DNA from 4 places in the Lysinibacillus sp. GW823-FHT02G10 genome. Region 2 is predicted to be linked to each of the others. Evidence: riboswitches for the same ligand, from Rfam matches in the RefSeq annotation. Region 2 holds a riboswitch; each other region holds the start of a gene.
What was found. A riboswitch is a leader RNA that binds a small molecule or an ion and turns the genes downstream of it on or off. The one in region 2 is predicted to bind cobalamin.

Region 1 (4,215 bases), 670 kb from region 2:
CTCTGTGATCTGTTCAGGGGCAGTCGTTGGTATTTTCAAATGAATTTGATGATCTGGTGTGTATTCCATCGTCCCCTCATCCCCAACGACCTCCGCTAACATCATCATTTGCTGGGGAGTAAAAAACTTATTGGCTACACCAGGACTTACTGCTAATTCAAAAATAGATTCTATTTTTTGCTGTACAAGCTTCGGTGTTACTTTGACTGCGCTTGTCCCTTTTACCATTGCAAGTGCCGCTGTAGCCATTCCAAGAGCTGTTTTTTTCGGCTTTGGCGTAGCGGCTATACTGGGTTTATTAAAGCGCCCTGCATTAGGGTCAGCCGTAAAGTCATTTCGCGCTGTTCCCGTCTCTTGGTTCATTGCCCAAGGTTCATTTTCTTCGCGTAAACGTTGATGTGGACGTAATGGCTGTTTCTCTTCACCCAGGGTATATTTACGTTGGTAACCGCGGGGCGTAATCATCTTATTGTCATAGAAAAATGTTGACGAATTCCCGATAATGACAGTTGTCAACATACCAATATCATGTTCTAGCATTTCTGCTAGTGTTGTCATGGTCACTTCTTGACGTTCTCGATAGGCACTTTTCACAAGCCCAACTGGTGTGTCTGGCGAACGATATTCTAAGAGTATTCGTTGAGCCTCGACAATTTGTCTTGTTCGACGTCCACTTTTAGGATTGTATAAAGCAATGACAAAGTCCGCCATTGCAGCTGCCTCGACACGCTTTGCAATTAAATTCCAAGGTGTTAGATGGTCACTCAAACTGATTGTACAAGCATCATGCATAATAGGTGCACCAAGTATGCTAGCGCATGAATTAATCGCAGAAATCCCAGGAACAATTTCAACTTCAATTCCTGTTGCTTCTGTCCAGCCTAGCTCAATTAACACCTCATAGACTAATCCTGCCATGCCATAGACGCCTGCATCACCACTCGAAATTACTGAGACGATGCTCCCTGCTTCAGCTTGACGAACGGCTTCCTGTGCACGCGACACTTCTTCTGTCATGCCTGTACTAACAATCGATTTTGCACTTACTAAATCTTGAATCAGCTCTACATAGGTTTTATAGCCTATAATCATATCACTTTGTTGTAAAGCCTCTACTGCACGTGTCGTAATATGCTTAAAATCTCCAGGTCCAAAGCCTACTACGAAAATTTTTCCTTTTTGCGCCATGTTGTTACCCCTCTTTCACCTTTTCGATCCCTTTAATGGCAGTTGTTTGAGCAGTACGCTGTAATGTACCTTCACGAAGTGTAAAGACATGTTCGTTGTATAAGGATTCATGATGTAAATCTTGTACTAGTGTTCTAGCATGCTCTGTTGATGGCACACGATACCAGTTTCCTTGAGGATAAGCGATTACCACACAAGCATCCTTGCAGCGTCCATTACAGCGCGTTCTTGTCGTATGTATTTCCTGATCGAGTGCTTGCCGCTGTATCTCATCTCGAATGGCTAAGGTAATTTCCTCCCCATCCTTTTTCATGCAGCTACTGCCATTGCAAATAAAGAGATGTGTTTTCATCCCCTCTAAATTCCAAGTTGTCATCTTCTGTCTCCCCTCATTTGCTTTTTGGAAAAAGAAAAACCTTTACTCTATAACGAAGAGTAAAGGTTTTGTAGAAGCCAAATAAAAACGAATAGAATGAAATACAGGTACCCGCTTTCGCTTCAACTTCTCCCTCCGAAAAGTTTGCATGCACAATCAAATAAGCAGGTTTCCTGACTTAAGCTTCATTTTACTGTCGCACCTTCCCAAGTTTGTACCAGTGGCTTTGCGATTTCATCAGCTATTACAGTAGCGGGGGCTGTATTGGATTTTCACCAATTTCCCTATTATCTCGAGCTATTCGAGCACTTATTGACGTTTTATATGAAATTTTTAGTAGAATTTTAAATAGAAAACTGTCTTTATCATATCTTATTATTTTAAAATTTCAATATTTCTTTAAAAATTTATGACAAATTTATCAATTTTGAATGGAACTAGGTATGAAATTTATACAATCTATATAATTTGCGCACAAACTTTTATCAGAATATTCACCGTTGACCTTTAATTTAAAAAATTTCATAAAAGGTATAGCATATTTATGGAAATTCATGTTACACTTTGTCGTGAAATCTCACAATTTGAATGTTTTTCGGTGCAAAGTGCTTGTCATTTTGCTTAAAAGGGAAGCCGGTTTGAGTCCGGCGCGGTCCCGCCACTGTAATAGGGAGCTTTATAGAATATGTCACTGTCCAACGGATGGGAAGACCTATAAAGCATTGAACTAGAGCCAGGAGACCTGCCGAAAAATAAGTGATCGTTTCAACCTACGAGGATAGGTGTGCGGCTTAGCAGATGAGACTGTTATTTGCTTTTTTAGCTATGCACTTTTCCACCTAAGGAGAAGTGCTTTTTTTAATTACGCACGCAATATTCTAAAAATCTATTAATTAGTTAGGAGGAAAGCTTTTTGAAATTATCATGGTGGAAACTTAGTTATTTTTTACTGGCCTTTTTAATCGTGCCAAAACGTGCCTTTGCCATGCATATCATGGAAGGTTTTTTACCAATCGAATGGGCTATTTTTTGGTGGGTGATCTCTATCCCATTTATCATTCTAGGATTGCGTTCTATTCGAAAAACCATTGATGAAAATCCTGAAACCAAAATGCTTTTGGGGCTTTCAGGAGCCTTTGCCTTTGTGCTATCCGCCCTAAAAATCCCTTCAGTTACAGGTAGTTGCTCTCACCCAACTGGTGTAGGACTTGGGACAGTACTCTTTGGCCCTCTAGCAATGAGTGTAATTGGAACAATCGTTTTATTATTTCAATCTTTATTATTAGCTCATGGAGGAATTACAACTTTAGGGGCTAATGCCTTTTCTATGGCTATTGTTGGTCCTTTTATTGCTTACTTTGTCTTTAAAGGGGCTCAAAAAGTAGGGTTGTCATTTTCACTAGCCATATTCTTTGCAGCTATGCTTGGTGATTTAGGTACATACATTGTGACTTCTGTACAACTAGCACTAGCCTTTCCTTCAGAGGTTGGAGGCTTTATGGCATCCTTTACAAAGTTTGCAGGTATTTTTGCCTTAACTCAAATTCCTTTAGCAGTGAGTGAAGGAATTTTAACGGTCATTGTGATGAATTTCTTGAAAAAATACAATGTTAGCGAATTAAAAACGTTACGTGTTTTCTCAACAAAGGAGGCACATTAACAAATGAAGAAAAATTTATTGTTATTAGCAATTGTTGTGTTGTTAGCCATCATTCCCTTATTCATACAAAAAGGTGCTGAATTTGGTGGTGCTGATGGAGAAGCAGAAGCAGCTATTGGTGAAATTAATGCGGAATATGAACCATGGTTTGAAAGTCTATGGGAGCCACCAAGTGGTGAAATCGAAAGCTTATTATTCGTGCTACAGGCAGCTATAGGAGCTGGCTTTATTGGCTACTTCATCGGCTATATGCGTGGCAAACACAAAGAAGGTTAACCATTATGTTACTCATTGATAAGTATGCCTATCTGAATAAGCTAGCGTCCGTTCATCCGCTAGAAAAAATGATATTTTCACTTGGACTACTTCTCATAACGCTCATCATGAGAGATGAACGACTTTCACTCATTACATTTTTTGTAATGAGTGCTTTTATCATTTTAGGTGCAAAAATTCCGCTTGCATACTACGGCAAATTATTATTGCTACCTAGCTTTTTCTTATTAACAAGTCTCGTATCTATTTTACTTTCCTTTACATCATCAACGAATACACTCCCTGCCCATATTTGGTCGTTTACATTTAGGAATTGGACTGTCTTTATCGGGAATGCAAGTGTGTTAGCAGTGCAACAGCTGTTCTTTATTGTCCTTGGCAGCATTAGTTGTTTATACTTTTTAATTCTAACCACTTCCGTACAAGGAATATGTTATGTGCTACGACAATGGCGACTCCCCTCTTTATTAGTGGAGCTCGTCGAACTAACCTATCGTTTTATTTTTATGTTTTTAGAAAGCATGCAAAATATACATCTCGCCCAGCAAGCACGTCTTGGCTATCATTCACCGATGCAATGGCTACGCTCTGTCTCCATGCTTATTGTGGCATTATTTGTGGAAATGTTTCAGCGTAGCCGAGAGCTCAACAATGCCATGCAATCACGTGGAGGCGAGGCCGTCTACTGGCAAGAGATGGGCTCTTATAGCAAGAA
Region 2 (4,215 bases):
AGCGAATAACGTGCCTGCCTGTGCCTTTGTTCCCATTGGTACTGCCCCTAAATAGACATCAAAGCTTTCTTGTTGGTAAACGAGTCCAATATCATCATAGACTGCATTGTAGCAAGCTGATGCACAGCCATTAATATTGACACGCACTCTTGCAGGTACCTTCATCCCCTCTATGGCATGATAGAGCTGTTCGGTTATCGGAGCAGCCTCCATTTTCTCCCCATCACAAAAATCGCAGGCCTTCATGGCTATGATTGAACCAGAGGGAGCAACATAAAGACCTGCTTCCTGTAAGGCTTGCACCGCTTCCGTGGCATCGCACGTTGGTATGGATACGAGTATACTATAGGAAGCAGAATATTTTATCGCCCCCTTTTCGCCAGCAATTTCGGCTATTTTTTGGAATTGTGCAGGAGTATAATGCTTATTAATAATGCCAGGGCTAACGGCTAGACGGGTAAACTCACCATGACGGTTCAGTGTTTCAAATGTTTGATCTGGTACATTTTTTTGAAATGCGTTCATTTTTATCGCTCCTTATAAAAAAGGAGCTAGCAAAAACGCTAGCTCGAATGGATTAAAAGTTTTCAGGATAGAAGCCCTTTGCTAAAATTTCAATGGCCTCTGCCGCACGAACCCCTTCAGACGCTGCTGAAAGTGGCAGGATGACAAAGCGCTCATTTTTGACCGCTTCCATCTCCTTTAAGGCTGGATCATTTTTTAAGAATTGGATCTTTTGGTCTGCCGTTGTTTCACCGTAATCAATCACGACAACTACCTCTGGGTTGCGGTCTACTGCATCTTCCTTCGACACAGTTGTCCAGCCTGATTCCACATCACCAAAGATATTTTGTCCACCCGCGATTGTCACAAGCTCATTCATAAAGTTTTGACCAGCTGTAAATACATCCTTTTCACCGCTATCAAACACAAGAACACGTAATTTTTCGCTATCTTTTGGTAATTTAGCTTGTACTGCCTCTACATCTTTCGTCATTTGCTCAATTAAAGCTTCGCCACGATCCTCAATACGGAAAATCTTCGCGATATTTCGAATATCAGTGAAAATATCCTCTAATGTTGGCTTTGTCATGTTGGAAGCCGTATGTAAATACGTATGGATGCCTAATTCTTCAAGCTCTTCTGGTGTGCCTACACCCTTTTCGCCAAAGCCACTTTTCCAGCCTGCATATAGGAAATCTGCCTCGGCATCGATGACTTGCTCCTTCGTTGGGTATTGATCGGAAAGAACAGGGACTTTATCGTATGCCTCTTGCAGTGGTTCATAGATTTTATCATCTAAGTAAGCTGTCCCTACCATAGAATCCTCTAAACCAAGTGCTAGCATAATTTCTGTCACATGTTGATTTAAGCTAATCGCTTTTGTTGGTGCTTCCGTATATGTTTGCGTTGTGTCATTATTTTCAATGGTTACTTCTGCTGCCGCCTCAGATGGCTCAACCTTTTCACCTTGTGCAGCTGATTCCGTTTTGTCCTTTGCGTTACAAGCCCCTAAAACAGCGACCAAGGCAATGATCATCATCAGCCATATACTTTTCCATTTCTTCATGTCCTTTTCTCCTTTGCTGTTAAAATATAGAAAGAAATCAGAGACTTCTTTACTACTAAGGTAGTTGGAAGGGCATAAAAAAACCCTCTTGTCGCCAAGAGAGTAGCATAGTGAAATAACGGTATCATTACCTTCATCACTATCCCCATCCTCGTGGTTCTTAGTCAAAAAATACATACTGGCAGGTATCCTGGCTTAGGTTCATCATCTATACGCCTTCCCATAGTTTCACTACAGTGGCATGCTGTATAGACTCCCCATTTACAGTTGCGGGACAGCATCGGAATTGCACCGATTTCCCTTTTAAGCAAATGACAAATGCCATTTGCACCAATACGTTCTATAATGGTCAATACTATTGATAGACTAGCAGAAGAAAATTTATCGCGCAATCAGTAGTATGACACTAAAAGTATAATCATCATTATATTAGCACTATTTCGACATAAAGACGAACTATTTTACAAGAAATATAGAAGCTAGTATTCTGTTACAATAAAAAGATAGCATTCTATAGAAACGAGGATTTCTTATGTACAAAACGATCGGTGTACTTGCGCACGTGGATGCAGGAAAAACGACCTTCTCTGAGCAAGTGCTTTTTCATACAAATAGTATTCAAGCACGGGGGCGTGTTGATCATCAGGATACCTTTCTTGATCATCATGAGCTAGAGCGCAGACGAGGCATTACGATATTTGCCGAGCAAGGGCGCATGAATATTGGCGATGATACATACACATTGATTGATACGCCAGGGCATGTCGATTTCTCCCCTGAGATGGAGCGTGCCATTCGTGTGATGGATTATGCCATTATTATCATTAGCGCTGTCGAAGGGATACAGGGCCATACAGAAACAGTGTGGCAACTTTTACGTCAATACCATGTCCCTACCTTCTTCTTTATCAACAAAATGGATCGTGAGGGTGCCAATATGGAGGCCGTCATCAGCCAGCTTCGTAAAGATTGCTCTCAGTATGTATTATTCATCGATGAGCCACTGCGAGCAGACTATGTATCAAATAATATTATGGAATGGCTGGCGGAGCGCGACGAAAAATTGCTTGATGCCTTTCTAAATGAGTCATTGGAGCATGAACAGTGTCTTGCTCAATTAAAGGAAATGATTAAAAATGAAGGTGCCTTCCCTTGCTTTGCTGGCTCGGCCTTAAAGGATGAGGGCATTCAGGAATTTCTTGACCAGCTCCCGTTGTTAACGGCTTCCCATTTTGACAAGGATGCCCCATTTGAGGGCGAGGTTTTTAAGATTCGTCATGATGGTCACCAGCGTTTAACCTTTATGAAGGCAACCAAGGGCTCGTTGCATGTACGAGATGAATTTTCATTTGACGAAGTAACAGAAAAAGTGACCGAAATTCGCCTTTATAACGGCAGTCGCTTTGAGACCGTTCAACAGGTAGAGGCAGGAGAAATTTTCGCTGTCAAAGGACTGAGCCAAGCAAACATTGGGGATCGAATCGGTACAACGATGCTATCACAGCCCTATGAGCTTGTCCCAACCTTACAGGCAAAGGTTCAATATGAGGGTGATCAGCATATCAAGGAAGTGCTACAGATTTTCCGTTTACTCGAAGCAGAAGAACCGTCCTTGCGTGTGGTCTGGCAGGAAAAATTTCAGGAAATCCATGTGCATATTATGGGTGCCATTCAATTGGAGGTCCTGACTGAGGTATTAATGACGCGTTTTTCATTAGCTGTCTCCTTTGGTGAGCCGCAAATTTTATACATGGAAACCATTGCGACGACCGTAACGGGCTATGGTCATTTCGAGCCCCTCAAGCATTATGCAGAAGTTCATTTATTAATGGAGCCAAATCCACGTGGAACAGGTAATACCTTCACCAATGCCTGTCATGCCGATCATTTATCTGTAGGCAATCAGCGCCTTGTTGAAAAGCATCTGTTTGAGCGTGACCATCATGGGCTACTAACAGGCTTCCCTGTAACAGATATTCATTTTACACTTCTAACAGGTCGCGGGCACAATGAACATACATCGGGGGGAGATTTCCGTGAAGCCAGTTTCCGTGCCCTGCGTCAGGGGCTGGAGCAGGCACAAAATGTCCTACTTGAACCCTATTATCGCTTTAAAATGAAAGCTTCAAATGACTTTATCGGTCGTATGATGACTGATATTCAGCAAGCAGCTGGCACGTTCGATGACCCGATTTTATCCGAAACGGATGTTATCCTAACAGGTCGTGCACCTGTTGCCACTTTAATGAGCTACAGCACAACCTTTGCCGCCTATACAAATGGGAAAGGTGCACTCACACTCCAATTTGATGGCTATGATGTGTGCCATAATACAGAGGATGTGATTGCACAGATTGGCTACGATAAAAATGCCGACCCTGAGTATAGTTCCTCTAGTATCTTTTGTGCTAAGGGCAAAGGATATTCGGTTCCATGGCAAGAAGCACAGGCAGCCATGCATTGCCTGTAGGGTGGGCACTTCTGGTATTTCCTCGGCTTCCACTGGTATCCATCGCTCTAGCGCGGGTATTTCTTGCTTGGGCATCAATATATCTCTACCCTGCCATAAGATATTACAAGCCCTCCAAAAAATGGAGGGCTTGTTTTTATAGTGCACCGACAGCTTTCTTTGTTGGATTGTCCAA
Region 3 (4,215 bases), on a different contig from region 2:
CACTATGTAAATAAAAGCAACTGCTATTTTCCGTGACATTTTCCATTTCCGTTTAAAGAACATGACAATTGGTTCTAAGAAAAATGCACTAATCCCAGCAAGTATTAAAGGCATGGACACTGGGATAACAAAATAGGCAGCTAGAAGTAGTGATATTATCACAATCAACCGAAAAATCAATTTCCTAGCATTAAATTTATTCATAAACTCACCTTCTTTGCGAAAAAAATTAAGTTAAGTGTACCATAAATCAAATTTTATTACGTTCTGAAACAATAAAGGTAGGGATGAATTATGGAAAAAGAGATTTTGCAACTTTTTAGTAATCTAACAGAGCATGATCGCGATATTCAATATGAATCTTACGAGGAATTAATAAAAATTATGCAAGAACCCGTAGATTGGACATATGCAGTTTGGGAACAGCTAATAAAAGCTCTTACATACAATAATGGTTATTCTCGTGCACGTGCTGCACAAATTTTATGCGCTTTAGCTGCAAAAAGTGATCCAGAAGAAAGGGTCTTGGAGGATTTTTTAAAGATTTGGGCTGTGACTTACGATGAACAATCTGCTACGGCAAGGCATGCATTACAAGCAATTTGGAAAATTGGACAGGCGGGTCCAGTACAAAGAGATTTGGTTGTATCGTATCTAGCTAAAAGATTTCAAACATGTATAGATGAAAAACAGCCATCTCTTATTCGTCAGGATATTATAATGTCATTTAAAAAGTTATATGATCAAACAAATGACTCGAAATTATTAGATATTGCCCATCGTTTAATTAATGAAGAACAAGATGCTAAATATAAAAAGAAGTATAAGTCAGCCATCCGTTCAAAGTAGCGAGGTGGTGTTTTTTTGTGCAAATTCTTTGATGAACGATAGAATAGTCAACTATAATGAATGAAAAAAGGGGATTATGCATGAGCATTTATAATTATCTAGTTCGGAAGCCTAATGGCGAAATTTTATCGATGGAAACATATCGTGGAAAAACAATGTTAATTGTTAACACGGCAAACCAATGCCGATTTACATATCAATTTGAAGACTTACAGAAAATGTATGATAGATATGGAAAAGAGAATTTTGTAGTTCTTGGATTCCCTTGTGATCAATTTGGCCATCAAAATCCTGAAGATGGGGAGGAAACTAAGCATCTATGCAAGGTAAACTATGGGGTCACATTCCCGATTTTTGAGCTTGTACAGGTAAATGGAGAGGCTACCCATCCACTCTTTAATTATTTAAAGCATGAAGTGGATTACCGAGAGTTTGGGAAGGCAAGTATGCAGGAGAAAATGTTGGCAGAAGCAATTGTTCAACTTGCCCCAAGCTTTTTAGATGGTCGTAATATTCGCTGGAACTTTACAAAATTTCTAGTAGATGCTAATGGTAAGACCGTCGCACGCTTTGAACCAACAGATTCACAGCTCGATATTGAAAAAGCAATTGAAACACTATTATAGTAAATTTCTTAATAATGTAAAAATTTGTTAGGGTTTTCTCTTCAAGTAGAAATAATGCTATATTTTAAAACTGTGTACAGCTATTTTTTCTGAAGCATATATGATAAACTGCTTTACAAATGAAATATTCTTGCAGAATAAAGGTGCTAATTAGCATAATCGGGAATCCGGTGAAAAACCGGAGCTGTTTCCGCAACTGTAAGTGCAGCCATTATAAAGATTTACCACTGTCTCAAAGAAGATGGGAAGGTCCTTTATAACACATTCGTTTCATGTGACGAACTGTACAAGCCAGGAGACCGACCTTTATTTGAACGTATAAAAACTTCTCGGAAGCTAGGAGGATATACGGCAAATACATAGGCTTTGTCCAGTTTGATGGCTCATTATGTTATTTTTGTCGTTCCTTTGCAAAAAGGAGCGACTTTTTTATGCCTTTCAAATAAGAATTTTTCATTATAGAAAATAGGGGGGAAGCAAGTGAAAAAAGATGCCCGTTATTCTTGTTATCCATTTATGCGTGAGAAAGCTTCAACGGTCGATTTTGAAATTCGAACAGATAGCCTGACAACACATCTAGGAGTTGCATTAGCTGCGGTAAAAAAAGAGGATGTTCAAGTTGTTGCTGAGGATTTATTGCTTATGTTACCTATGGCTTATCATGTGAATGGCTCAGTACGTGGGAAATTAGCAGTAACTGAAGAGGATTTATCTTGGTTAAGTGAACGTTATGATTTTTACGTTCGCCATGTGAAGGAAGAGATTCAAAGTTTTGTTTTACCTCAAGGAACAGAGGCTGCTGCAGCCTTACATCTTTGTCGCAGTGAGGCAAAAAAATCATATCGTACTTTACACAAAGTATCAGAAGAACGAGAGGTTCCAGCTATTCTTTTCGATTACCTTGGTTTATTAGCTAATGTATGTTTTGTCATGGCTGTTTTTATGAATCAGCAAGCTGGAATAGCGGAAATACCGTTTATTAGTAAATCCTACCCAATGAAAAAGAAAAAGGAGAATAACAATGAAAAAAGTATTTAATTTCCAATGGCTATCAGTGCTCTTACTTGCACTGGTATTAGCAGGCTGTGGCACTGCTGAAGATACAAAAAATAAAGATGCTTCGCAAGATACACAACAAGCAGAGAAAACAAGCTATAAAGTGACAGATGACCGTGGAGTGGAAATAGAGTTTAAAGAAGTACCAAAAACAGTTGTATCTTTACAACCAAGTAATACTGAAATTTTGTTTGCTTTAGGTGTTGGCGATAAAATTGTAGGAGCAACTGAGTACGATACTTACCCAGAGGAAGCACAAAAAATTGAACGTGTCTCTGATACTACGAACTTTAACAGTGAAAGAATTATAGCGTTAAAGCCAGATGTTGTCATTGCTTATACAATCGGTGATAAGGATGCCCTAAAGCCGCTTGAGGACGCAGGAATTAAAGTGTTTGTTATTCAATCTGCGACTACTTTCGACGATGTTTATGGAGATATCGAACAAATTGCTGCTGTGATGGATGTTCCTGATAAAGGAAATAAATTAAACGAAGAGATTAAAGCGAAAATTGCTGAAGTACAAACGAAGGTGAAGGATGTAAAAACGCCGAAAAATGTTTATTTAGAGGTTAGCCCTAAGCCAGATATATATACAGCAGGCTCTAGCACTTTCCAGCAAGAAATATTAGATGCAGCTAATGTTAATAATGTTTTTTCTGACTTGAATAGCTGGGCAAAAGTGAATGAGGAAGATGTTATTGCGAAAAATCCAGATGTTATTTTAACAACAGTAAACTATACAGAAGATCCAATAGGAGAAATTCTTGGACGAGATGGTTGGAATACTGTGAAAGCTATTCAAAACAAAGCGGTATTGTCCATTGATACAGATATCTCTAATCGACCTGGTCCGCGTATTGGTGAAGCTGTAGAATTAGTAGCGAAGGCTGTGTACCCAGAGTTATTTAAATAAGAAATGTTTCCATGCTAGCTGTCAGCCATTCAGCTAGCATTTTTTATGTGGTTTAAATTATTACCTAGCGTGAAAATTGGAATTAATGTAGTTTGTTCTTTAAAATAAAAGTAAGTATGCTTGATAATCTTAGGAGGTGTAGTGATTGGAGCAATTAGAGACAAAGGTAATTCCATTTGAAGCAGTCTATAATTTCCGAGACATGGGTGGATATAAAACAAAAGATGGGCGTAGGGTAAAGAACGGTTTATTTTACCGCTCAGCTGCCCTTGGAAAAATGACACTGTCGGATAAAGAGCTATTTGAAACGTTAGGGATTAAGACCATTTTTGATTATCGCGATAACAATGAGGCGTATCATAATCCTAACCCAGTGTTCTCGCATGCTCAATATATACAAATCCCAGCGAAGGGTAATCATGCTTTTGAAATGCCAACCAATGCTGGTGGTAGAGATTTCTATAAAGTGGTAAGCCCTGAGATGTTTCGGGATTTTTATGCACAAATGCCTTTTAACAATCTTTCATTTAAAGAGTTAATGCAAACGATTCAAAATCCTAATAATCTAGGTCTTGTACATCATTGCGCAGTTGGTAAGGACCGAACGGGTATTGGAGGAGCACTTATTTTACTAGCTTTAGATGTACCCGTGGAGACTATCATGGAGGATTATTTAGATACTAATATACATTTACGTCCAATGGTAGAACGAATGGCTCAGGCTATTCAGCATCAGTATAATGAGCAAGAACTACAGCAATTTTATGC
Region 4 (4,215 bases), 180 kb from region 2:
TACATGTCTGAAATAGAAATTTCAGACATACGTTTGCCATATTCTTTAAAAATATCGTATGGGCTAAACAAAACAATATCCTTATCACGTTTCATCAGTTCGAAGAAAATACTAGGTATAATAATCCCTGTTGAAAGGGTAGCGAGGCGAATTTTATCATCAGCATTTGGTTTTTTTGATGAAATGAAATTTTCTATGTCTGCATGGAAAATATTTAGATAGACAACACCTGAGCCATTTCGTTGCCCTAACTGATTAGAATAACTGAAAGAATTTTCTAACAGTTTCGCTACTGGGATGACACCACTTGCACGATTTAATATCTCTTTAATTGGATCACCTAATGGACGTAAATCTGTTAAGTTGACCCCAACTCCACCACCAAGGCGTGATAGCTCTAAACAATAGCCAATATTTTCAGCAATACTATTCATGGAGTCATCCATTGATAATTTAAAGCAGCTGACTAATTCACCACGTGCTTTCTTACCACTATTTAAAGCAGTTGGTGTTGCAGGCTGATAGGCTTCCATCATTGCTTCGACAGAGCGTTCTGCTAGAGCCGTGTTGCCTTGAGCTAAATACAAAGCAATAATGACAATACGATCCTCATACTTTTCTAAGATTTCTTCCCCATCACGACTTTTCATAGCATAGCTATCGTAAAATTTGCTTGCGCTCATAAAGGATGGAAAGCGGAAATTATAATCATAGGCTTTCTTGTACAGCTTCTTAATAAATTCCATTTCGTACATGTCGATAAATGCTTTCTCATAGTAGCCCTCATCAACTAAATAGCGTATTTTTTCCTCAATATCTATAAAATAACGCAAACGTACGTTAACATACTCTAAAAAGTAGCGGCGCGTAGCTTCGCGGTCCTTTTCTAACTCAAGTAATCCAGTTGTACTATAACGATTCAGTACGTCATTATTAAGCTTTAAATAGGTTTTCATCTCATTACCCTCGTTTCATAAAACGTTTGTATTGCTTCGTAATCCGTTTGATTACCTCGTAAATCTAATTTCCTTACTAAGGGTACATGATAGGTAGCAGCGATTTTCTCACCAGCAGCGCCAAATACATGATGACCGAAGTTACTATTACCACTGGCAACTACTCCTTTACAAAAATCCCTGTTTTTTTCTAAGAAACGTTGTACCTTTGCTGGAATGTCACCTAAACCATCTGTGTAGGTAATTAAGAGATATGGCTTGTTCAATCGCAATTCTTCCGAGAGCTCGATACATTCTGCCTTTAATTTGGATACAACATTTCGGACATTACCTGTACGACTCGCGTAAACAATCATAGGGCAATCAACTCAATTTGAGAAACAATTTCCTGAACATCTCCTATAAAAGTTTCATTCATCTCTAAAACAGGCACACTTAAAAAACCTGCGTCAATAATCGTTTGCTTTGCTTGTTCATCGTGATCGATGTTAACAATTTCAGCTTCAAGTCCTGCACGTTGTAGTTCAGATTTTACCCAAAGGCATTTTGGACAAATTGTTTTCGTATAAAGTTTCATAGAAATCCCTCTTTTCATAAAATAAAAAAGCCTATCTCCTCTAGAGAGATAGGCTAAATGGAAACGTTAACATACCAAAAATACTGACGTTCCCATCTCTTAATCCCCGAAGAAATGATAAATTTGTTTTATAAAGGCAGGTCTCCTGGCTTTGCTTCATTCTCTGATTCCCTTCCCATGCAAATGCACAGTGGTTGCAATCATCGTCAGCTTCACAGTTGCGGGGACAGCGTCGGAATTGTACCGAACTTCCCTTTTAAACTACATGTAGTAGTACCTTTGTAAAACGAACACAATATATAGTTGTTGTTCAATAGTTTTAAGTGTACCATCCTTCAAATGAAAAGTAAATCAAGATTCTAAACTTCTTTATTTTTGGATTATTCAGTATTTTTAATTATGTAGTTCCAAATAGATTACCACTAATCACTTATACCCAAATCAAAAATCTATTTTTAACGATGTACGTGATTTTCTATTAAAATGGATCTAGAATTCTAATTTGAGTTTAAAGAAATCTTCTATTTTATGTACCATTGAAAAATAGTTGTCTCTATCGTAAGTCCTGAAATAATGATCATCTCTTACCCATTTCAAATGATGCTCATTACATTAATAAAGAGCATGCTTTTATCATAACATGCTCTTACCATTCTATCATTGGGATTATAGTCTAACCTTAACCTCAGTCCCGTCCTGAGCTTTGACATCGACTAGCACAAGTCCTTTATAATTTTGTAGTTCCTTGATAATCGGCTTTAGCATTTCTTTGTCGATGAGGGGAAAGGTAAAGTCTATTTTCTTTTTATCGAAGTATGCCTTTGTCCACTTATTGGCTTGTTGCTGTATCCATTTAGAAGTTAAAATGGAGAGGACAATGGTTAGCACAGTATAGGGAACAGGGACGGTAAAGCGAACGTCTTTTGCTTTCACTTTTACATGCATCATTCGTCGCCTCTACTCAATGAAGACTGCAACGGAATCCCCGTTTGCTGATTTTATATCTACAATTTGTCCATCTAGTTCATTTTCAATTGCTTCAAGAAGAAGATTGATGTCGATATCTTTTACGTATTTTTCCGATTGCGGAATACTTGCAGCGATGCTGTGTCCTGCCATCAATACGGCTTTGACAAGTTTAATTGGTAAATTTACCGTGACATTATCATTTTCGGTGGATACAACACGGACCTTTAACGTTTTATCTAAATACTTTGTTTTTTCCACAAATTTATTCTCTGATTCTTCTTTCTGTTGTAGCACTTGAATCAGCTCTGATCCTTTATCCGCATCAATTTTGCCCTCTTGAATCATCGTTAAAACTTTTGTAATTTCCTCTTTCATGGTCGTTCCTCCCTATTCATCTTTTAAGAGCTTTATGGCTTCATCTGTTGTGATTTCGCCATTTTCAAGCATGCTTACAATTTTTTTCTCATCTACTTCATTTTTCTTCTTTTGAGCATAGCCAAGGGATGAAATAATATCATTTAGCTTGCCTCGAACTGTTGGATACGAAACCCCCAGTTCCTTTTCAACCTCTTTAATATTTCCTCGGCAGGTTAAAAATACTTCCACAAAATGAAGCTGATCCTGTGATAAGGATGCTAGCTTCGACAATTCAAACTCATTTTCAATGGTCGTGTGACAATGAGAACACTGTAACTTCGTAATTTTTAATGTTTTACTGCAGACAGGACAATTTGTGATTACTTGATAAGCCATAGTGAACTCCTTCCTTTAAGTTAAGCTGATTATATAATAAAGAAATTAAAGATGTAAATAATAAAATTAATAATTTTAATTAAAAAATAAATAAAATTAATATCTTGATTAATTTTATTTATTTTTGTTTCTATATTGCTTTAAAAATTAAGAAAACGCCATTTTTAATTTCTCAAAATGGCGTTTCTGTTTAATTGGGTCTATCCTTCTTTTTTCTTTCCCGCGGGTGTGATGGCAAAATTGCATTGTATAACGCTTGTGAAGCGGGGTGCTGATATTTCCCACCCTTGCCTATCTCCTCCACTAGCTGACCATGCTGCATCACAAGGATGCGATCTGACATAAAACGTGTGGCCTGTAAATCATGTGAAATGAATAGATAAGCAAGCTGTAGCTCTTTTTGAAGTCTTTGCAGTAGCTCTATAATCGTCTTTTGCAAAATCATATCAAGACTACTAATGGCCTCATCTAAAACAATCAGTTTCGGCTTTAATGCAAGAGCTCTAGCAATGTTGACTCGTTGCTGCTGTCCCCCACTTAGCTGTGAGGGATAGTTTTGAGCCATTGCCCACTCTAACTCTACACAGTCTAGTAATTCCCTTACTTTCTGTTGTCGCTCTGCTTTGCTAAAATGCTCGAAATTCAAAAACGGTTCTTCGAGTATTTCGAAAATCGTCTGTTTTGGATTAAATGAATGATAACTATTTTGAAAAACAGCCTGTAAATTTCTTCGTATCATTTTTTTCTCTTTGCTGGGTGCTTCGTATAAATTGACACCTTGAAAGATCAGCTCTCCGTTTGTTGGTCGTTCAATCCCTAAAATAATGCGCCCTAATGTGCTTTTTCCAGAACCACTTTGACCGACGATGCCAAGACATTCTCCTTCCTGAAGTGAAAATGTCACATTCTCTAATACAGGGGCTTCCTGTCCTCGTTTGAATAGAAATGGTCTTTGCGCAT

Region 1: it holds a riboswitch for cobalamin, as region 2 does, so the genes downstream of both, AC1RFD_RS09050 (energy-coupling factor ABC transporter permease) here and AC1RFD_RS05565 (ABC transporter substrate-binding protein) in region 2, are expected to answer to the same signal.
Region 3: it holds a riboswitch for cobalamin, as region 2 does, so the genes downstream of both, AC1RFD_RS19140 (hypothetical protein) here and AC1RFD_RS05565 (ABC transporter substrate-binding protein) in region 2, are expected to answer to the same signal.
Region 4: it holds a riboswitch for cobalamin, as region 2 does, so the genes downstream of both, AC1RFD_RS06430 (glutaredoxin family protein) here and AC1RFD_RS05565 (ABC transporter substrate-binding protein) in region 2, are expected to answer to the same signal.

Annotation. Positions count from the first base shown of each region.
Region 1 covers NZ_JBXAJI010000001.1:1,729,123-1,733,337, forward strand. Annotated here, with positions in the region: gene cobJ (precorrin-3B C(17)-methyltransferase) at 1-1,188, opposite strand, end outside; gene AC1RFD_RS09045 ((2Fe-2S) ferredoxin domain-containing protein) at 1,193-1,564, opposite strand; cobalamin riboswitch at 1,711-1,892, opposite strand; cobalamin riboswitch at 2,144-2,328, shown strand; gene AC1RFD_RS09050 (energy-coupling factor ABC transporter permease) at 2,478-3,224, shown strand; gene AC1RFD_RS09055 (energy-coupling factor ABC transporter substrate-binding protein) at 3,228-3,500, shown strand; gene cbiQ (cobalt ECF transporter T component CbiQ) at 3,506-4,215, shown strand, end outside.
Region 2 covers NZ_JBXAJI010000001.1:1,055,025-1,059,239, reverse strand. Annotated here, with positions in the region: gene AC1RFD_RS05570 (precorrin-3B methylase) at 1-525, opposite strand, end outside; gene AC1RFD_RS05565 (ABC transporter substrate-binding protein) at 578-1,570, opposite strand; cobalamin riboswitch at 1,734-1,920, opposite strand; gene AC1RFD_RS05560 (GTP-binding protein) at 2,103-4,040, shown strand; gene AC1RFD_RS05555 (hypothetical protein) at 4,177-4,215, opposite strand, start outside.
Region 3 covers NZ_JBXAJI010000007.1:179,046-183,260, forward strand. Annotated here, with positions in the region: gene ytvI (sporulation integral membrane protein YtvI) at 1-204, opposite strand, end outside; gene AC1RFD_RS19130 (hypothetical protein) at 295-849, shown strand; gene AC1RFD_RS19135 (glutathione peroxidase) at 930-1,475, shown strand; cobalamin riboswitch at 1,600-1,797, shown strand; gene AC1RFD_RS19140 (hypothetical protein) at 1,956-2,513, shown strand; gene AC1RFD_RS19145 (ABC transporter substrate-binding protein) at 2,497-3,447, shown strand; gene AC1RFD_RS19150 (tyrosine-protein phosphatase) at 3,593-4,215, shown strand, end outside.
Region 4 covers NZ_JBXAJI010000001.1:1,232,024-1,236,238, reverse strand. Annotated here, with positions in the region: gene nrdE (class 1b ribonucleoside-diphosphate reductase subunit alpha) at 1-956, opposite strand, end outside; gene nrdI (class Ib ribonucleoside-diphosphate reductase assembly flavoprotein NrdI) at 953-1,312, opposite strand; gene AC1RFD_RS06430 (glutaredoxin family protein) at 1,309-1,533, opposite strand; cobalamin riboswitch at 1,652-1,829, opposite strand; gene AC1RFD_RS06425 (hypothetical protein) at 2,200-2,481, opposite strand; gene AC1RFD_RS06420 (SHOCT-like domain-containing protein) at 2,491-2,877, opposite strand; gene AC1RFD_RS06415 (DUF2089 domain-containing protein) at 2,890-3,255, opposite strand; gene AC1RFD_RS06410 (ABC transporter ATP-binding protein) at 3,446-4,215, opposite strand, start outside.